DNA from 3 places in the Geodermatophilus sp. FMUSA9-8 genome. Region 3 is predicted to be linked to each of the others. Evidence: riboswitches for the same ligand, from Rfam matches in the RefSeq annotation. Region 3 holds a riboswitch; each other region holds the start of a gene.
What was found. A riboswitch is a leader RNA that binds a small molecule or an ion and turns the genes downstream of it on or off. The one in region 3 is predicted to bind cyclic di-AMP.
Positions count from the first base shown of each region.

Region 1: it holds a riboswitch for cyclic di-AMP, as region 3 does, so the genes downstream of both, WA616_RS11275 (C40 family peptidase) here and WA616_RS06430 (transglycosylase family protein) in region 3, are expected to answer to the same signal.
Region 2: it holds a riboswitch for cyclic di-AMP, as region 3 does, so the genes downstream of both, WA616_RS03425 (transglycosylase SLT domain-containing protein) here and WA616_RS06430 (transglycosylase family protein) in region 3, are expected to answer to the same signal.

Region 1 covers NZ_JBAGKE010000004.1:312,310-319,179, reverse strand. Annotated here, with positions in the region: gene WA616_RS11285 (NlpC/P60 family protein) at 1-1,229, shown strand, start outside; gene WA616_RS11280 (hypothetical protein) at 1,341-1,649, shown strand; cyclic di-AMP (ydaO/yuaA leader) riboswitch at 1,809-1,986, shown strand; gene WA616_RS11275 (C40 family peptidase) at 2,003-3,193, shown strand; gene WA616_RS11270 (M48 family metallopeptidase) at 3,376-4,692, shown strand; gene WA616_RS11265 (glycosyltransferase family 4 protein) at 4,689-5,807, shown strand; gene WA616_RS11260 (AMP-dependent synthetase/ligase) at 5,908-6,870, opposite strand, start outside.
Region 2 covers NZ_JBAGKE010000001.1:699,638-706,507, forward strand. Annotated here, with positions in the region: gene WA616_RS03410 (DUF72 domain-containing protein) at 1-43, opposite strand, end outside; gene WA616_RS03415 (SDR family NAD(P)-dependent oxidoreductase) at 78-920, opposite strand; gene WA616_RS03420 (class I SAM-dependent methyltransferase) at 945-1,598, opposite strand; gene WA616_RS03425 (transglycosylase SLT domain-containing protein) at 1,606-2,550, opposite strand; cyclic di-AMP (ydaO/yuaA leader) riboswitch at 2,762-2,925, opposite strand; gene WA616_RS03430 (DivIVA domain-containing protein) at 3,077-3,967, opposite strand; gene WA616_RS03435 (LLM class flavin-dependent oxidoreductase) at 4,223-5,368, shown strand; gene WA616_RS03440 (FMN reductase) at 5,365-6,003, shown strand; gene WA616_RS03445 (FMN-binding glutamate synthase family protein) at 6,049-6,870, opposite strand, start outside.
Region 3 covers NZ_JBAGKE010000002.1:449,540-456,409, reverse strand. Annotated here, with positions in the region: gene WA616_RS06450 (1,4-dihydroxy-2-naphthoate polyprenyltransferase) at 1-462, opposite strand, end outside; gene menE (o-succinylbenzoate--CoA ligase) at 462-1,592, opposite strand; gene WA616_RS06440 (o-succinylbenzoate synthase) at 1,634-2,593, shown strand; gene menD (2-succinyl-5-enolpyruvyl-6-hydroxy-3-cyclohexene-1-carboxylic-acid synthase) at 2,590-4,269, shown strand; cyclic di-AMP (ydaO/yuaA leader) riboswitch at 4,544-4,714, shown strand; gene WA616_RS06430 (transglycosylase family protein) at 4,719-5,933, shown strand; gene WA616_RS06425 (HNH endonuclease signature motif containing protein) at 5,986-6,870, opposite strand, start outside.

The sequences.
Region 1 (6,870 bases), on a different contig from region 3:
CGGCGGCCGAGGCCGCGCTGGCCGAGGCGCAGCAGCGGGCCGACCGGCTGTCCGGCCAGGTGGCCGAGCTGCAGGCGAGCGCGGAGGCGGTCACCGACGAGCTCGACGTGGCCCTCGGCGACGTCGACCGGCAGCTGTCGGACCTGCAGCGCCAGCAGGCCGACGTCAACCGCCAGACGGCCGCCAACTGGCGTGCGTACCTCGACCAGCTCGCGGCGGCCGGGGTCGCGGCCCCGCCGGCGTCGGTGCTGCTCGACCCCGCGGCCGGGCTGCCCGGCGGGCTGCTGCCGGTCGGCGCCGCGGCCGGCGGCGCCCAGCGCGGGGCGGCGCAGTCCCCCCGGGAGCCCACGTCGCTGCTGGTGCTCCCGGCCGAGACGCTGGCCGCCGTCACCGCCGCGATGGACGCCCTCGGCCGGCCGTACGCGCCCGGGACGGCGGGGCCCGACTCCTGGGACTGCGGGTCGCTGGTGTCGACGGTCTACCGCGACGCCGGGATCGACCTGCCCGGCGACCAGGCGGGGCTGTTCGCGGTGACGACCCCGGTCGACCTCGCCGACGTGCTGCCGGGCGACCTGGTGTTCCTCGGCACGCCGGAGTCGGGACTCGGGCACGTGGGCATCGCCCTCGACGGGCAGACGATGCTGGCCGCCGACGGGCGGGCCGGCGCGGTCGTCGTCCGCCGGCTGCCGGCCGACCAGGTGCTGCACGTCGGCCGGCCGAGCCTCGGCCGGCGCGCGGAGGTGGCCCCGCCGGGCCCGACCGGCGGCGCGCTGCGCGTGGAGTGCGGCAACACGGTCTACCCGCCGAGCTCCGTCGAGGGGCGCTCGTGGGGCGGTTACCCCAACGGCCTGATCCCGCCCAGCGCGCTGTGCCCGATCGGCGTCGGGTCGCACGCGCTGCGCTGCGACGCCGCGGCGGCCTGGCGGGCGATGAGCGCCGCCTACGCGACGGCGTTCGGCGGGCCGGTCTGCATCACCGACTCCTACCGCACCTACGCCTCGCAGGTGCGGCTCTACGGGGAGAAGCCGGCGCTCGCGGCGGTGCCCGGCACCAGCAACCACGGCTGGGGCCTGGCCGTGGACCTGTGCGGTGGCATCGACACCTTCGGCACCCCGCAGTACGCGTGGATGGTCGCCAACGCCGGCCGCTTCGGCTGGCTGCACCCCACGTGGGCCGACCCGGGCAACGGCCGCGAGGAGCCCTGGCACTGGGAGTACGCGGGCAGCTGAGCCGGGACTGTCGGTGGCCGTCCCTAGCGTGCCGGCCAACCGACAGGGAGACCCGTCCCGTCCGCCGCCCGGTCTCCCGGGCGCGCGGCGGGGCACCGGAGGGACACCGCCATGCTCATCGACTGCGACTCGTGCACCGTGCGCGGCACCGGCTGCGCCGACTGCGTCGTCACCGTGCTGCTCGGCGCGCCGCCGGCGGAGCTGGGCACCGAGCCCGTGCTGCTGCCGGTGCCGCCGGTCCCGGCCGCCACCGCCCGCGCCACGGACGACGCCGCCGCGCCCCTCGCGGGCGTGGTGGTCGACCTCGACGACGTGGAGCGCCGCGCCGTGCGCGCCCTGGCCGACGGCGGCCTGGTGCCTCCGCTGCGTCACCGGCCGGCGGGGGAGGCCCGTCCGGGTGGGCGCCGCCGCACCGGCTGAGACGCAGGTGACGGCCCGGGCAGGCGCGCACCGGAGTGGCGCGACTGCTCACCGTGTGTGTTCTCACAGTTCCCGGGGTCCGCGTTTGTCACATCTGCATCACGTCCGTACTGTGGCCGCGTCCGGCCGGGTGGTCGTCACCCACTGCGAGGTGACCTCGGCCGGTCACCGCCGAGTCACCGGACGCCGCCCCCGGGTGTGCGCCAGGTGAGCCGGGGACCCACCGCAGCACTGGGGTGAGTTCTCACGGGCACCGGTCCGCCGGGGTCCAGAGATAGGGCACGTCTTCCCAGCCCGAACCCGTCAGCTAACTCGGTAGGCGGTAGCTGAGGAAGAACGGAGAGCCGCCGCCCGTGGCGACCCCCCGCCCCTCCCTGGGGCATGCCCGTGAACAGTCCGCGTCCCGCAGCACCGCCCGTGTCGCGGGGGCGCACCGCCCCTCCCGCCGCCGTCTCCTCGGCCGCGTCGCGCTGGTCGGCACCACCGCCGCGCTGACCGTGACGCTCCTGCCCGGCACCGCCGTGGCCGACCCGGAGCGGGCCACCACGCCGGAGCAGGCCGCCGAGCTCGCCGCCGACGCCGGCCGCCGCCTGGAGGCCGTCTCCGAGCAGGTGAACGAGGCCCGCGAGACCGTCCTGCAGCAGCAGGCCGCCGCCGCGGCCGCCGACCAGGCGCTCGCCGACGCGCAGGCCCAGCTGCAGGCCCTCGACGGGCAGATCCGCGAGGTCGCCCGCACCGCGTGGACCGGCGGCAACGACACCTTCGCCGGCCTCGAGCTGCTGATGACCAGCGACTCCGCCGACGACTTCGTCAACTCGCTGGCCACCCTCGACCAGATCGCCGGGCACACCACCGACGTGCTCGCCGAGGTCGGTGAGGCTGCCGCGGCCGCCCAGCAGGCGCAGTCCGACGCCGACGCCGCCGAGGCCGACGCGCAGCGCACCCTCGACGACCTCAGCGCCCAGGAGGCGCGGCTCGAGGAGGACATCGCCGACTACCAGGCGCAGTTCGCCGCGCTGACCGCCGCCCAGCAGGCGGCCGCCCTGGCCGCCCAGCAGGCCGGCGAGGCCGAGGAGGCCGCGGCCCCCGCGGCGGCCGGCGGCAGCACCGGCGAGAGCGCCCCGGTCGCGCAGGCCGCCGGTCAGGCCGCGGCGGCCCAGCCCGCCCCGGTGGCGGCGGCCGGTGGCGGCAGCGGCGCCGCGCAGGCCGCCGTGCAGACCGCGCTGGCGCAGGTCGGCGACCCCTACGTGTGGGGCGCCGGCGGGCCGAACGCCTTCGACTGCTCGGGCCTGACCCAGTACGCCTACGCGGCGGCCGGGATCAGCCTCCCGCACTCGAGCCGCATGCAGTCGCAGATGGGCACCGCGGTCACGCGGTCGCAGCTGCAGCCGGGCGACCTGATCTTCTACTACAGCCCGGTCAGCCACGTCTCGATGTACATCGGCAACGGCCAGATGGTGCACGCCTCCACCTCCGGTGTGCCGGTGAAGGTCGTGTCCGTGGACTCGATGGGCGGCATCACCGCGATGCGCCGCATCGCCTGACGAAGGACCCCTTCCTCCCCACGCCTCGCGAGCTCGGCGCGGGACCCGGGAGGGGGCCGTTCCAGCACCTCACCGGTGAGGGCCGGGGACCCAGCACGGGTCCCCGGCCCTCGCCGCGTCCGGGGCACGGGCCGTCCGTCCCGGCGCCCGCCTAGGATCGGCCGGGTGGGCTGGGCGGCGGCGTGAGCAGGGCCCGCCAGGAGGACCGCACCGGCCCCGCGCCGGCCCGCACCTGGACCGCCCGCCGCGCCGCCCTCGTCGTCGCCGCGGTGCTCGGGGCGGCGTTCGTCGTCGTGGTGGCCGTCCGGACGCCGTGGACCGTGCTGCCTCCCCCGCCCGGCGGGGCCGCACCGGTCAGCGACGACGCCGGGCTGCCCGCCGAGGTGGTGCGCCGCGCCGAGGCACTGGCCGGCGACCTGCGTCCCGCCTCGCTGGCCAACCTCCTGCTCGGCCTGGCCGTCTCCGCCCTGTTCGGCCTGACCCGCCTCGGCAGCCGGCTGGTCGGCGCGCTCGGCCGGGCCGACGGCCGCCGGTGGCCGCTGACCGTCCTGGCCGCCACGGTGGTCCTGCTGCTCGCCGGGCGGCTGGCCACGCTGCCGATCAGCGCGTACGGCGAGGTGGTCCGGCACCGCTACGGCCTGTCCACCCGGTCGTGGGGGCTGTGGCTGCGCGACGTGGCCGTGAACACCGCCATCGACGCCGGCCTCACCGCGCTCGGGCTGCTCGCCCTCGTGGCCCTGGCCCGGCGGGCGCCGCGCACCTGGTGGGCGTGGGCGTCGGCGGGCGCCGCCGCGCTCGTGGTCACCGGCTCCTTCCTCTACCCGGTGGTGATCGAGCCGGCGTTCAACAGCTTCGCGTCGCTCCCGGCCGGGCAGCTGCGCACCCACGTCCTGGAGCTCGCCGAGGAGAGCGGCACGCCGGTCGAGGACGTCCTCGTGGCCGACGCCTCCCGCCGGACGACGTCGCTCAACGCGTACGTGTCCGGGTTCGGCTCCACGCGCCGCGTCGTCCTCTACGACACGCTGCTCGCCGACGTGCCCGACGACGAGATCGAGTCGATCGTGGCCCACGAGCTCGGACACGTGGCCACCGACGACGTCCTCACCGGCACGCTGATGGGCGCCCTCGGCGCGGCGGGAGCGGTGGCGCTGCTCGGCTGGCTGCTGTCGTGGCCGCCCCTGCTCCGGCGGGCGGGCGCGGGGTCGGCCGGCGACCCGCGGGTCGTGCCGCTGGTGCTGCTGCTCAGCGCCGTCGGCACGCTGGCGGCCACCCCGGTGCAGAACCTCGTCTCGCGGCACGTGGAGGCCCGCGCCGACCTGCACGCCCTCGACCTCACCGGCGACGCCGCGGCGTTCGTGGCGATGCAGCAGCGGCTGGGGGAGACCAACCTCTCCGACCCCAGCCCGCCCGCGGCCTGGCAGTGGTTCTTCGGCTCGCACCCGACGACGGCCCAGCGGGTGGCGATGGCGGAGGACTGGCTCGGACCGGGCGGCCGGTGAGCCGCACGCTCGTCGTCACCAACGACTTCCCGCCGCGGCAGGGCGGCATCCAGACCTTCGTCGCCGCGCTGCTCGAGCGCCGCCCGCCGGGGTCGCTGGTGGTGCTCGCCTCGCGCTCGCCCGGCTGGGAGGCGTACGACGCGCAGCTGCCCTACCCGGTCGTCCGGCAGCGGACGTCGATGCTCCTCCCCACCCCGGCCACCGCCCGGGCCGCGGCGGCGCTCGTCCGCGAGCACGGCTGCGACACCGTCCTGTTCGGGGCGGCCGCCCCGCTCGGGCTGCTCGCCCCGGGCCTGCGCGCCGCCGGGGCGCGGCGCCTGGTGGGCGTCACGCACGGGCACGAGACCGGCTGGGTCGCCCTGCCCGTCGCCCGGCAGCTGGTGCAGCGGATCGCCGGGGGCCTCGACGTCGTCACCTACATCAGTGGGTACACCCGCGGCCGCCTGGCTCCGGCGCTCGAGGGGCGGACGCGGCTCGCGCAGCTGTCGCCCGGTGTCGACGTCGACCGGTTCACCCCGGCCGCCGACGGGACGGCGGTCCGCCGCCGGTACGGGCTGGGGGACGCGCCGGTGGTCGTGTGCGTCTCCCGCCTGGTGCCGCGCAAGGGCCAGGACGTGCTGGTGGCCGCCTGGCCGCGGGTGCTCGCCCGTCACCCCGGCGCCCGGCTGCTGCTGGTCGGCGGCGGTCCCGACGAGGCCCGGCTGCGGCGCGCGGCCCGCGGGCTCGGGGACGCGGTGGTGCTGACCGGCGCGGTGCCGCCCGCGCAGCTGCCCGAGCACTACGCCGCGGGCGACGTGTTCGCCATGCCCTGCCGCACCCGCCGCGGCGGCCTCGACGTCGAGGGCCTGGGGATGGTGTACCTGGAGGCCGCCGCGTGCGGCCTGCCGGTGGTGGCCGGCACGTCCGGCGGGGCGCCGGAGGCGGTGCTCGACGGCGAGTCGGGCACCGTGGTGCGCGCCCCGCGGTCCCCGGAGGCGGTGGCCGCCGCGGTGACCGCGCTGCTCGACGACCCGGCGCGGGCCCGGGCGATGGGCGCCGCCGGGCGCGCGTGGGTGGAGCGGCGCTGGTCGTGGACGACGATCGCCGCCGACCTCGCCGCCCTGCTCGAGCCCTGACCGGCACCGCTCCGGAACGGCACGGGCCCCGAAGAGCCCGGGGCCTGGAACGGCGCGAGCCCCCTCCCGCGGTGCGGGAGGGGGCTCGCGGCGGGCGGGGTCAGCGGCTGTAGAGCGCCTCGACCTCGGCGTCGAACTCCTTGACCACCACGGAGCGCTTCAGCTTGAGGCTCGGGGTGAGCATCCCGTTCTCCTCGGTGAAGTCGGTGGCCAGCACCCGGTACCTCTTGATCGCCTCCGCCTGGGAGACGGCCCGGTTGGCGTCGGCGACGGCGGCGTCGAGCTCGGCCTTGACGTCGGGGTCGTCGGCCAGCGCCGCGACCGGGGTGTCGGCGGGCTTGCCCTTCGACTCCAGCCACAGCGGCAGCGCCTCGGCGTCGAGGGTGACCAGCGCGGCGATGAACGGCCGCTGGTCGCCGACGACGATGCACTGGCTGACCAGACGGTGCGCGCGCAGCCGGTCCTCGAGGACGGCGGGGGCGACGTTCTTGCCGCCCGCGGTCACCAGGATCTCCTTCTTGCGCCCGGTGATCTTCGTGAACCCGTCGGCGTCGATCTCGCCGATGTCGCCGGTGTGGAACCAGCCCTCGGCGTCCATGGCCTCGGCGGTGGCCTGCTCGTTCTTCCAGTAGCCGCGCATGACGACGCCGCCGCGGATGAGGATCTCGCCGTCCTCCGCGATCCGGAACGAGACGCCGGGCAGCGGCCGGCCGACCGTGCCGATGCGCAGCGCCTTCTCGTGGTTGACCGACGCGGCGGCGGTGGTCTCGGTGAGGCCGTAGCCCTCGAAGACGGTGACGCCGATGCCGCGGAAGAAGTGGCCCAGCCGCTCGCCGAGCGGGGCGCCGCCGGAGATGGCGCCCAGGCACCGGCCGCCGAGCGCGGCGCGCAGCTTGCCGTAGACCAGCCGGTCGAACAGCGCGTGCTGCAGCCGCAGGCCGAGGCCCGCGCCGCCGGTGTCCTGCGCCCGCGACCAGGCGATGGCGACGGCGGCGGCGCGGTCGAAGATCTTCCCCTTGCCGTCGGCCTCCGCCTTGGCCTTCGCGGAGTTGAAGACCTTCTC
Region 2 (6,870 bases), on a different contig from region 3:
CCCCGGCGGGTACAGGACGCCGTCCCAGTGGTCGTAGCTCCACCCCGACGTGCCGACGTGGACGGCCACCGGCGGGCTCAGGCCCCGCGGCGGAGGCCCGCCAGCCGCGCGGCGCCGGCCAGCACCCGCCCGTAGGAGCCGGGCGCGAGCCGCACGAGGACGTCGGGCACGACGGCGCTGGCGCCGATGAGCAGCCGCGGGCGGCGGCGCTCCACGGCCTCGACGATGCGCCGCGCCGCGCGGTCGGCCGGGTAGCGCAGCAGCCGGGAGAACTCGGCGGTGCCCCGCGCGGCCTCCGCGGGATCGACGCCGCTGCCCAGCCGCGCGGTCTCGGCGATCCGGGTGGCGATGCCGCCGGGGTGCACGCTGGTGACGCCCACGCCGTCGTCCGCGAGTTCGTGCCGCAGCGCCTCGGCGAAGCCGCGGACGGCGAACTTGCTCGTCGCGTAGGCCACCTGCCCGGCCGGCGCCATCAGCCCGAACAGGCTGGACACGCACACGACGTGCGCGCCGGGATGGGCCCGCAGCGTGGGCAGCAGGGCGTGGGTGAGCCGGACGGCGGCGCGCAGGTTGACGTCGAGGACCCAGTCGAACTCCTCGAGGGTCACCTGGTCGAAGCGGCCGGCCAGCGCGACGCCGGCGTTGTTCACGAGCAGCGTCGTCGCCGGGTGGTCGCGGACCAGCGCGTCGGCGGCCGCGCGCACCTGCCCGTCGTCGGCCAGGTCGGCGACGACGGTGTCCACGGCCCGCCCCGGGGAGGCCGCCCGCACCGACGCGGCGACGCGCTCCAGCCGGTCGCCGTCGCGGTCGAGCAGGACGAGGTCGGTGCCGCGGGCGGCCAGCTGCGGCGCCAGGGCCGCGCCGATGCCGCTGGCGGCACCGGTGACGACGGCGGTGCCGGTGAAGTCGTAGGGGCGCACGCCGCGGACGCTAGCCGCCGGGGGTCAGGGCAGCCGCCAGACGGTGGTGCGGCGCAGGCCCGGCCCCTCGGTCTCGGGGACGTCGAGGGCGAGCACCGGCTCCAGCCGCTCGTGCGGCAGGTAGGGGCGGCCGGGGTCGCCGACCAGCACCTCGCAGCCGCGGGCGCGGGCCCGGTCGAGGAAGGGCAGCACCCGCTCGGTCATCTCGCGGTCGTAGCAGACGTCGCCGGCCAGGACGACGTCGACGGCAGGCGGCTCGCGGTCGAGCACGTCGCCGGTGACGCTGATGCCGGCCACCCCGTTGAGGCCGGCGTTGACGCCGACCGCCGTCCGCGAGAACGGGTCGACGTCGCTGGCGAGCACGTGCCGGGCGCCGGCGAGCACCGCGGCGATCGCGACCAGGCCGCTGCCCGACCCGAGGTCGAGCACGCGGCGGCCACCCACCGGCACCGCGCCGTCGAGCACCGCGCGGGCCAGCGCCTGCCCGCCCGGCCAGGCGGCCGCCCAGAACGGCGGCGCCTCACCGGCGCCGCCCGCGGCGACCTCCATGGCCTCCCAGAGGGCGACGACGTCGTCGGCGACGTGCAGCCGCACCTCCGGGACCAGCGACGGACGGCGGACCTGGGTGTGCGCGCGGACGAAGCCCGCGGGCACGACCCGGGGACCGGCCTCCGTCACGCGGCGATCAGTACCAGCCGGTGGACTGGGAGTGCGCCCACGCGGCGCACGGGGAGCCGTAGCGCTCCTCGATGTAGATGAGGCCCGCGTCGATCTGCCGGTAGCCGTCGGAGGTCTTGGCGATGCCGGTGCTGGCCCAGGTGGAGTCGAGGAACTGCGGGATCCCGTAGGCGGTGCTGCTCGGGTTCTGCGCGTTGGGGTTCCAGCCGCTCTCCTTGCCCCACAGGCTCTCGAGGCAGGAGAACTGCTCGCCGCTGCCGACCTTGCTCATCGCGTACTCCTTGAAGGAGCCGCGGGCGGCCGGGGCGGCGGAGGCGGCCGGCGCCGGGGCGGCGGCGGAGGTCGACTGCTGCTGGGCGGCGGCCGCGGCGGCCTGCTCCGCGGCGGCGGCCTCGGCGGCGGCGCGGGCGGCGGCCTCCTCGGCGGCGCGGCGGGCGGCCTCCTGCTCGGCGGCGATCCGCGCGGCCTCCTCGGCGGCGCGGCGGTCGAGCTCGGCCTGGTCGGCGGCGGCCTGGGCCTGCGCGGCGGTGGTCTCGTCGGCCGAGCGCTGGCTGCGGGAGGCGGCGAGGTCCTCCAGCGGCGCGAGGTCGGTCTCCTCGACGGCCGGCGCGGACGCGGCCGGCTGCTGCGGGATGCCGAGCTGCTCGGCCACGCTCACCGAGGCGCTGACGGTGTCGGTGCCGGCGGAGGCGGCGGGGCTGCTGGTGGACAGCACGCCGACGACGAGCGCGCCGGCGGCCGCGGCGCCGAGCAGCAGCGCGGGGCGGCGGGGGCCGAGCAGCGGGGAGCCGCGGCGGACCCTCGCGGGCCGGACGGCCTCGAGGACGGCGGTGTCGGTTCTCTCGACGGCGGGGCTCTCGACGGCGGTGCTCTCGACGGCGGTGCTCTCGACGACGCTGGCCTCGACGGTCGCGGGCGCGTCGGCGGCGGAGGTGCGGGTACGGGAACGCATGAGGGGGTGGGTGCTCCGAGGGAGAGTGCGCGGTCGCCCGGGGTTCGGGCGGTGCCACGCGGTCTGGCGGATGTCGCGGTCCACGGGTCCCGGCGGGGGGCCGGGAGCGGGCAGGTGGGAGCCGGCGTCAGGCGGACGCGGGGGCGCGCAGCGCGCGCACGGCTGCACCTGCGGGCCGGGGAGGCCCGGAGGCGGGCATGCGGAGACTCTCCGTTCCTTCCGTGGCCGCCTACCGGGTTAGCTGACGGGTTCGGGCGGGAAGAAGCCCTACGCACCAGGCGAGCGGTCGCTCGCCGGGGTGCGATTCACCCCAGGACTGCGGTGGGTCCCCGGCTCGCGACCGCGGGTGCGGACGCGACTCGGCGGCGTCCGGTCAGGCTCCCCGGGTGGGGACGAGACGACCGACCGGACGCGGTCACGGTAGGCGTCGTTACCGGTCCGTGACAACACGGGACCGGAGATGTGCGTGGGACGGCCGGGACCGGCGGGGTGCCCCGGGACCCCGCCGGGCGGCCGTCCGCGCCGGTCAGGAGGCCGCCGCGACCTCGGGCCGGCTGCCGCCCTGCAGCACCGTGAGCTGCGACGCATCGCCGTCCGCGGGGGCGGCCGCGCCGTCCCCGGAGCCGCCTCCTGCGCCGCTGCCGATGCCGGCCTCCCGGCGGTCGGCGAGGACGGCGACGTCGTCGGGCAGCGCCCCCGCGACCACGGCGAGCGCCTCGTCGAGCTGGCCGGTCAGCCGGCGCAGCCACCCGCGCGCCTGCTCGCAGCGCTCGAGCAGCGGGCCGAGCTCGGACTCCAGCGCGCGGCGACGCTCGGCCGCCTCGGCGTCGGCACGCGCCCGCCCCTCGGCGGCCTCCCGGTCGAGCCGGTCGCGCTCCTCGGCGGCCGCGCGGCGCAGGCCCTCGGCCTCCCGGCGGGCCGCCTCCAGGACCGCCGCGGCCTCCGACCGGGTCTGGTCGCGCAGCGCCGTCACCGCCTCGCGCATCTCCGCGACGCCGGACAGGCGCGCCGCCGCCTCGGTCCGGGCGTCGTCGAGGACCTGCCGGGCCTCCTCCTCGGCGGCGGAGAGCAGCGCCGCGGCCTCCTGCTCCGCGCGCTCGCGGAGGGCCTGCGCCTCCTCCGGGCCGGGCGCGGCGTCCCGCTCGCGGACGAGCGAGGTGAGCCGGGCGCGCGCCGCCTGCAGGTCGGCCGAGACGGCGGCGTAGCGGGTGAGCAGGTGGTCGTTCTCGCGGCGCAGGACGAGCACCTCGGTCTCGGCCCAGTCCACGTAGGCGTCGACCTGGCCGCGGTCGTAGCCGCGGACGGCGCCGGTGAACACCGGGGCCGTGCCGAGGAGGCCGTCGAGGCCGCTCCCCGGCCGGGGCCCGGCCCCGCCCTCCGCCCGCTGCTGGGCGGTGCCCTCGTCCTGCTGCGCCATCCCGGTTCCCCCTCGGTGCCCGTCCGACCCGGCCCGCCCCGGCGCGCCGGAGACGGTGATCACAGGCTCCCACCGCCGCTGCCGCGCGGGAGGGCGCCGCGGGCCCCTCCGGAGTGGGCACATCCGGCCGTGCCGGACCGATCACCCGGAGCGACGGGGAGGTCACGGCGCGGTCACGCGGGCCCGGGAATGCCTGGGGGCTCCTGGTGTTGCACGCGGTACCGTAGTTGCGCTCTCAACTAGATGGAGGACGAGATGCAGTTCGGGATCTTCACGGTCAGCGACATCACGACCGACCCCACGACCGGCCGCACGCCCAGCGAGGCACAGCGGATCCAGGACGTCGTCACCATCGCGAAGAAGGCCGAGGAGGTCGGGCTCGACGTCTTCGCCCTGGGCGAGCACCACAACCCGCCGTTCTTCTCGTCCTCCCCCACCACCACGCTGGCCTACATCGCCGCGCAGACCAGCCGGTTGCAGCTGTCGACGTCGACGACCCTGATCACCACCAACGACCCGGTGAAGATCGCCGAGGACTACGCGATGCTGCAGCACCTCGCCGGCGGCCGCGTCGACCTGATGATGGGCCGCGGCAACACCGGCCCGGTCTACCCGTGGTTCGGCCAGGACATCCGCAACGGCATCCCGCTCGCCGTCGAGAACTACGCGCTGCTGCGCCGGCTGTGGGACGAGGACGTCGTCGACTGGACCGGCCGGTTCCGCACCCCCCTGCAGGGCTTCACGTCCACGCCGCGGCCGCTGGACGGCGTCGCGCCGTTCGTCTGGCACGGCTCGATCCGCAGCCCGCAGATCGCCGAGCAGGCCGCCTACTACGGCGACGGCTTCTTCTCCAACCACATCTTCTGGCCGAAGGAGCACACGCAGCGGATGGTCGAGTTCTACCGCTCGCGCTTCGAGCACCACGGCCACGGCCGCGCCGACCAGGCGATCGTCGGCCTCGGCGGCCAGGTGTTCATGCGGAAGAACTCGCAGGACGCCGTCGCCGAGTTCCGGCCCTACTTCGACGAGGCTCCGGTCTACGGCCACGGCCCGTCGCTGGAGGACTTCTCCCGCGAGACGCCGCTGACCGTCGGCTCCCCGCAGCAGGTGATCGAGCGGACCCTCGGCTTCCGCGACTACGTCGGCGACTACCAGCGCCAGCTGTTCCTCGTCGACCACGCGGGCCTGCCGCTGAAGACCGTGCTCGAGCAGCTCGACCTGCTCGGCGAGGAGGTCGTGCCGGTGCTGCGCCGCGAGTTCGCCGCCCTCAAGCCCGCGCACGTGCCCGACGCCCCCACCCACGCCTCGCGCGTCGCCGCGCGCGGCGGCGCGGTCGACCCGACCGTGCACGCCGCCGGCGACGACGTCACCGGGCGCACCGCCGAGGAGGTCCCCGCATGACCACCCGCACCGGCACCACCAGGACCCTGGCCGTGGTGAGCGCCGGGCTGTCGACGCCGTCGTCGACCCGGCTGCTCGCCGACCGGCTGACCGCCGCGACCGTCGCCGCCCTGCGCCAGCGGGGCGAGGACGCCACGGTGGAGGTCGTCGAGCTGCGCGAGCACGCCCGCGACCTCGCCGACGCCTTCGTCACCGGCTTCCCGAACGCGGCGCTGCGCGCGGCCATCGAGACCGTCACCGGGGCCGACGGCGTCGTCGCCGTCACCCCGGTGTTCACCGCCTCCTACAGCGGCCTGTTCAAGTCCTTCGCCGACGTGCTCGACAAGGACGCGCTCACCGGCAAGCCGGTGCTCCTGGCGGCCACCGCGGGCACCGCGCGGCACTCGCTGGTGCTCGAGCACGCCATGCGGCCGCTGTTCGCCTACCTGCGGGCGGTGACCGTGCCGACGGCGGTGTTCGCGGCGAGCGAGGACTGGGCCGGCGGCGACGGCACCAGCGCCGAGCTCAGCGGCCGGGTCACCCGCGCGGCCGGCGAGCTGGCCGACCTGGTCACCGGGCGCCCGGCGTCGGCCCGCCCGGCGGACCCCTTCGCCGACGTCCCCTCCTTCGAGCAGCTCCTCCGGGGCGAGGCATAGGAAGCTCTACGCACGTCCTGGACCCCAGGACGTGCGTGGAGCTTCCTATGCCTGAGCCGTCTCCGACGGGGGTGCCGAGCCGCCCTGGGGCGCCGCGGCCGTCATGAGCGCGACGATCTCCGCGCGGTCGGCGGCCGAGGGCAGCCCCCACCCCGGCTCGTAGCCGAAGACCTCGCCGAGCGGGGTCGACGCCGTCCGCCCGGTGAGCACCTCCACCGACCCGGTGTCGATCAGGCCCGGGTGCTCGACGCCGCACGCCTCGGCGACCTTGAGCAGGTCGCGGCGCAGGGTGGCCACGTAGTTGGCCAGCCGCACCGACTTCCGCTGCGGGTCCAGCCCGTGCGCCAGCCACGCGTTCTGGGTGGCGACGCCGGTGGGACAGGTGTCGGTGTGGCACTTCTGCGCCTGGATGCAGCCGATCGCCAGCATCGCCTCCCGCGCGATGTTCACCGTGTCGCAGCCCAGCGCGAACGCCACCACCGCGTTGTCGGGCAGGCCGAGCTTCCCGCCGCCCACGAACGTCACCCGCTCGGCGATCCCCCGGCGGGCGAACGCCGAGTACACGCGGGCGAAGCCGAGCTGGAAGGGCAGCGACACCGAGTCGGTGAAGATGAGCGGCGCGGCACCCGTGCCGCCCTCCCCGCCGTCGATCGTCACGAAGTCCACCCCGCGGTCGCCCGCGGCCATCAGCCCGGTCAGCTCGTCCCAGAACGCCATGTCGCCGACGGCGGACTTGATGCCCACCGGCAGGCCCGTCGCGTCGGCCAGCAGTTCCACCCAGTCGAGCAGGCTGTCGGCGTCGGTGAACTCCGCGTGCCGCGACGGGCTGACGCAGTCGACGCCCTCGCGCACCCCGCGGGCCGCGGC
Region 3 (6,870 bases):
GGCGACCAGGCCGAAGAACACGAAGACGAAGACCTCGCCCAGCGCCCGGTAGCCGTAGGGGAGCGGGCCGCCGGTGTAGGTCCAGGCCGCGGCGATGCACACCGCGCCGACGGCGACCAGCCACCAGCTCGACAGCGCCGCCAGCGCGAGGCCCGCGCCCGCCGCGACGGCGAAGGACAGCAGCGCCGCGGTGAGCACCTGCCGGGCCGGCGCCGCGCCGGAGCCGACGAGCCGCATCGGCCCGACCCGGTCGGCGTCGGTGCCGCGCTTCCCGTCGGAGTAGTCGTTGGCGTAGTTGACCGCCACCTGCAGCGCGAGGGCGACCAGCAGCGCCAGCAGCGCCGGGACGAGCCGGAAGCCGTCGAGCGCGGCGGCCGCGCCGGTGCCCACCAGGACGGGCGAGAGCGCGGCGGGCAGCGTGCGGGGCCGGGCGCCGGCCACCCACTGCGCCGGGGTGGCCATCAGCGGGTCACCGTGGCGGCGACGCCGAGCCGGTCGGGCTTGCCGGTGTGCAGCGTGGGGACGGCGTCGAGCAGGTGCAGCTCCCGCGGCGCGCTCGGCCCGCCCAGCCGCCCGCTCACCCAGGCCCGCAGCGCGGCCAGCTCGGGGGCCGCGCCGGGCGCGGGCACGACGGCGGCCACCACGCGCTGGCCCCACTCGTCGTCGGGCCGGCCGAAGACGACGGCGTCGGCGACGTCGGGGTGCTCGCGCAGCGCGCCCTCGACGGCCTGCGGCGCGACGTTCACCCCGCCGGTGACCACGACGTCGTCGAGCCGGCCGGTGACCGTCAGCCGCCCGTCGGCGCCGATCGTCCCGGCGTCGCGGGTGCGGAACTCCCCGCCGGTGAAGGCGGCCGCGGTGCTCGCCGGGTCGCGGCGGTAGCCGAGGGCGAGCACCGGCCCGGCGATGGCGATCCCGTCGTCGTCCACCCGCACGCGGACCCCGTCGAGCGGGACGCCGTCGTACACGCAGCCGCCGGCCGTCTCGCTCATCCCGTAGGTGGTCACCGCGGCCACGCCCTCGGCGCGGGCCCGGGCGAGCAGTGCGGGGTCGGTGGCCGCGCCGCCGACCAGGACGGCGTCGAAGGTGCGCAGCACCTCCGGCTCGCGGTCCAGGTACCGGCGCAGTTGCGTGGGCACCAGCGCGGTGTACCGGCGGCCGCCGGGCATCCGGGCGGCGGCCGCGGCCAGGCCCTCCCCGGGCGCGAGGACGGCCGGGAGCGTGCCGGCCAGCGCCGAGCGGACGAGCACCTGCAGCCCGGCGATCGCGGACACCGGCAGCGCCAGCAGCCAGGTGCCCGGGCCGCCGAGCCGGTCGAGGGTGGCGGTCGCCGACGCCCGCAGCGCCGCGGCGGGCAGCAGCACGCCACGCCCGCCGCCGGTGGACCCGGAGGTGACGACGACGAGGTCGGCGCCGTCCTCGAGCGGCTCCTCCGGGGCGAGCACCTCCCGGGCGGCAGCGGCGGCGGGGCCGGCGGGCAGCACGGCGAGCGGCGCGGACCCCTCGAGCGCGGCGTGGACGGCGGGCAGCACGGAGCCCAGCACGTCTGCGGGGGCCTCCGGCGCGGGGAGGACGGTGAGCTGCCGGGGCACGATCCCCGAGGGTACGACCCGCCCGGCATACGCTTGCCGCCGTGATCACCTCCGTGCCGCTCCCGCCCGGGACGACGGCGACGGCGGTGTGGTCGGTGCCGATGCGCACCCGGTTCCGCGGCATCGACGTCCGCGACGGCGTGCTGGTGCGCGGGCCGGCCGGCTGGGGCGAGTTCTCCCCGTTCTGGGACTACGGCGTGGCGGAGAGCCGCCGCTGGTGGGCCGCCGCGGCGGAGGCGGCGCTGGAGGGCTGGCCCGCGCCGGTGCGCGACTCCGTTCCCGTCAACGTCACGGTGCCGGCGGTCGACGCGGAGCGGGCGCACGCGATCGTGACCGCCTCGGGCTGCCGGACGGCGAAGGTGAAGGTGGCCGAACCCGGGCAGACGCCGGCCGACGACCTCGCCCGCGTGGAGGCCGTCCGCGACGCGCTCGGCCCCGCGGGCGCGGTGCGGGTCGACGCCAACGCCGCGTGGGACGTCGACACGGCCGTCTCCAGGATCCGGGAGCTGGACCGGGTCGGCCTGGAGTACGTCGAGCAGCCCTGCGCCACGCTGCAGGAGCTGGCCGCGCTGCGCCGCCGGGTCGACGTGCGGGTCGCCGTCGACGAGGGCGTGCGCCGGGCCGGCGACCCGCTCGCGGTCGACCTGCGCGAGGCCGCCGACGTCGTCGTCCTCAAGGTGCAGCCGCTCGGCGGGGTGCGCGCGGCGCTGCGGGTGGCCGAGGCGCACGGCCTGCCCTGCGTGGTGTCCTCGGCGCTGGAGTCCTCGGTCGGCATCGCCGCCGGGGTGGCGCTGGCCGCCGCGCTGCCGGAGCTGCCCTTCGCGTGCGGCCTGGCGACCGTCGCGCTGCTCGGCGGCGACGTGACGGCCGACCCGCTGCTGCCCGTCGACGGCGCGCTGCCCGTCCGCGCGGTGGAGCCCGACCGGCTCGCGGAGGTGACCGCGCCCGACGACGTCGCCGGCCGCTGGGGCCGGCGGCTCGCGGCGGTGCTCGCGGCGTGAACCCCTCCACCGCCTTCGCCCGCGTGCTGGTCGACGAGCTCGTCCGCGGCGGGGTCCGCGACGCCGTCGTCGCCCCGGGGTCGCGCTCGGCGCCCGTGGCGCTCGCCCTCGCCGCCGCGGAGCGCGCGGGCTCGCTGCGGCTGCACGTGCGCATCGACGAGCGGACGGCGTCCTTCCTCGCGCTCGGCCTGGCCCGCGCCTCCGGCCGGCCGGTGCCGGTGCTCACCACGTCCGGGACGGCGACCGCGCACCTGCACGCCGCGGTCCTCGAGGCCGACGTCACCGGCGTGCCGCTGCTCGCGCTGACCGCCGACCGGCCGCCGGAGCTGCGCTCGACCGGCGCCAACCAGACCATCGAGCAGCCCGGGCTCTACGGCGGCGCGGTGCGCTGGGCGGCCGACGTCGGCGTGCCCGAGGCCGGCCGCGAGGCCGCGCAGAACCGCTACTGGCGCTCCGTGGTCTCCCGCGCGCTGCTCGCCGCCACCGGCGCGCTGTCGGGCGACCCCGGGCCGGTGCAGCTCGACCTGCCGCTGCGCGACCCGCTGCTGCCGGAGGAGGAACCGGGCCCGCTCACCGGCCCGTGGGCCGGGCGGGACGACGGCGGCGCGTGGACCGCGGGCCGGGCCTCCCTCGCGCCGGTCGATCCGCTGCCCGACGCCCCTCGCACGCTGGTGGTCGCCGGTGACGGGCCGTCGGCGGCCGGCCGGGCGTGGGCCGAGGGTGCCGCGGCCGCGGGCTGGCCCGTGGTCGCCGAGCCCAGCGGCGGGGCGTGGACCGGCGACGCCGTGCGCGGCGGGGCGCTGCTGCTCGGTGCGCCGGACTGGCTGGAGGAGCACCGGCCCGCGCGGGTGGTCGTGCTCGGGCGGCCGACGCTGTCGCGGCCGGTCTCGGCGCTGCTGGCCGACCCCCGGGTGCGGGTGGAGACGGTGGTGTCCGGCCCGCGCTGGCCCGACCCCGGCCGCTCCAGCACGTCGGTCACCCGCGCCGTCCCGCCGTCCGGGCCGCCCGCGGACGCCGCCTGGGCAGTCGCCTGGCGCGACGCCGCCGCGCGGGTGGGCACGGCCGTGGACGCGCTGCTCGACGGCGCTCCCGGCCTGACCGCCGCCCGGCTGGCCCGCGACGTCGTCGCCGCGCTGCCCGCCGGCGCGCTGCTGGTGCTCGGCTCGTCGACGCCCGTGCGCGACGTCGACCGGCTCGCCGTGCCGCGCGGCGACGTGAGCGTGCTGGCCAACCGCGGCGTCGCGGGCATCGACGGGACGATCTCCACGGCGATCGGGGCCGCGCTGGTGCACGGCGGCCCGGCGGTCGCGCTCATGGGCGACCTGACCTTCCTGCACGACCTGCAGGGGCTGCTGACCGGCGAGGGCGAGGCCCGGCCGGACCTCACCGTCGTCGTCCCGGACAACGACGGCGGCGGGATCTTCGCCCAGCTCGAGCCGGGGCGGCCCGCGCACGAGCGCGACTACCGGCGGGTGTTCGGCACGCCGCACGGCCGCGACCTGGTCGCCGTCGCCCGGGCGCTGGGCTGGGCGGCCACCGCGGTGACCACCGCGGACGAGCTGCCGGCGGCGCTGGCGCTCGGCGGGCCGCGGGTGGTGGTCGTGCGCACCGACCAGCGCGCGGAGGCCGGCCTCGCCGTCGCGCTGCGGGAGACCGCCGCCCGTGCCCTGACCTGACCCGCGCGGCCGGTGTGCTGCGTCACCGGCCGCCGCTGGTCCCGGCCGTCGGTGCAGGGCAGGGGCCGTCTCCGCGACACGGGGCGCGACCAGGGTGGATCGTCCGGAGAGCGGGGTCGCCGGCCCCTCGACCGAGGGGTGCCGATACCCCGCAGGAGCACAGAACAACCTCGACGTGACCGGCGACACGACGACAGTTGCCATGACGATATGTAACGTTTTGGCTGCGCTCAGCACACCGGAGCGCGGCGCCGGTCCGCCAAACCCTGCCCACCGGTCGCTCACGTCAACTCCCAAGGGCAGGGGTGGGGGACCCACTTCCGGCGCGTGACGGCCTACGGGGGCCTGACCTGAACGCGTCTCCGGGGTGAAGCCGCGTCCCGCGGCCGGGCACCGATCGCCCGAACCCGACAGCTCACCTCGCCGGCGGTGATCGGGAGATCATCACCATGCCCAAGCACCGCGCACCCCGTTACGTCCGCACCAAGAAGGTCATCGCCAAGGCCCCTGTCGCCGCCGGCGCCACCGTCGTCGGGATCGGCGTCCTCAGCTCGCCCGCCTCCGCCTCGACCAGCCACGACTGGTCCGGCGTCGCCCAGTGCGAGTCGAGCGGCAACTGGTCGATCAACACCGGCAACGGCTACTACGGCGGCCTGCAGTTCAGCCAGTCCACCTGGGCCGCGTTCGGCGGCACCGAGCTCGCCCCGCGCGCCGACCTCGCCACCCCCGCCCAGCAGGTCGAGATCGCCGAGGCCGTCCTCGCCGGTCAGGGCGTCGGCGCCTGGCCGTCCTGCGGGAAGTACCTGGCCGAGGGCACCACCGCGGCCGCCGCGGAGGCCCCCGCTCCCGCCGCGCCCGCCGCGGAGGCTCCCGCGCCGGAGGCCGCTCCCGCCGCCCCGGCCGCGCCGGCCGAGGCCGCGCCTGCGCCGGCCGCTGGCGACACCGAGGACTACACCGTCCGGTGGGGCGACACCGTCGCCAAGATCGCCGCCGCCCACGCCCAGAGCTGGCGGGAGCTCTACGAGCGCAACGTCGACGTCATCGGCAGCAACCCGAACCTGATCTTCCCGGGTCAGGTGTTCGCGGTGAGCGGGGCGGCTCCGGCCGCCGCGCCCGCCGAGGCGCCGGCCCCCGCGCCTGCCGCGGCCCCCGCCGAGGCCCCGGCCCCCGCGCCCGCCGCAGCCCCTGCCGAGACGCCCGCCGGTGGCTCGAACGCCGGGGAGTCTGCGCCGGTCGGCGAGGTCGCCCCGCTCGCCGAGGCCGCCCCCGAGGTCGCCGCGGCGCCCGCCTCGGCCGCCGCCGTCGCCACCATCACCAACAGCTCCGGGCCGATCCACGCCGCGGTGCAGGCGGCCGCGAACGCCGTCGTGAGCGCGGTGCCCGGCGCCGGTGACATCACCCTCGGCGGCACCCGGCCCAGCGCCGTCGACCCCGACGGGCACCCCTCGGGCAAGGCCCTGGACTACATGGTCATGAGCGACGCCACCCTCGGCGACGCCATCGCGCAGTACCACGTGGACCACTGGGACGAGCTCGGTGTCGAGTACGTGATCTGGGAGCAGCGCATCCTCACCTCGCCCGACGGCGCGTGGCGCGCCATGGAGGACCGCGGTGGCGTCACCGCGAACCACTTCGACCACGTGCACGTGAACTACGTCGGCTGACCACCGCCCGACACGAGGACCCCGGCCGCCCGCGGCCGGGGTCCTCGTCGTCTCAGGCGGGGACGAGGGGCGGCGACCGCAGCGCCGCGGGTGTGCGGATTTCGGTGCCGTCGGGCCGCCACGTGTGCCATCGCCCGTCAGCCAGGCGTTGCACGCGGAAGCCGTGATGGACCTTCGTGTGGTGGCGTTCGCACAGCAGCGCCGAGTTCTCCAGCGACGTCGGTCCGCCGTCGAGCCAGTGCACGACGTGGTGGACGTCGCACCACCAGGTGGGGGCGCCGCAGCCGGTGAACACGCACCCACCGTCGCGGACCTCCGCGGCGCGGCGGACGTGCCGGTCGGCGAGGCGCTGCTCCCGGCCCAGGTCGAGGGGGACGCCGTCGGGGCCGAGCACCACGCGGGTGATCGCGCCGTCGCAGGCCAGCCAGCGGGCGGCGGCCGCGGGGACCACGGCACCGGACCCGAGGGTCGCGCTGCCCCGCCACCGCGGCAGCGAGGACGTCCTCCTCGACCCGGCACGGGCCTGGCGGATGCTCCTGGTCGCCTCGCCGGCACCGCCTGTCTCGGCCGCGGAGGAGTCGGCGTCGCTGTCGGTCGCGGCGTCGGCCTGGCCGGCGCCGTCACCGTCGGTCCCGGCTCCTGAGCCGGTCGTGGCCTGGTCGGCCGGACAGGCGGGGTCGTGCAGGTCCTCCGCGTCGACCTTCACGACCACCTGCGGCTTGACCCCGCGCAGCTGCGGTGCCGCGCCGGTGGCCAGCGCGGTGTCGGCGAGCTGGACAGCGCCGTCGGCGAGCCGCTGCGCGCGGCTGCGGTCGTCGCCGGCGGGCCGGTCGGCCTGCACGTGTGCTTCCACCGCCGTGGCGAACCGCTCGGCACCGACCGGGTCGAGGTGCAGGTGGAAGGTGACGGTGCCGTCGGCGTGGCGGACCACCGACAT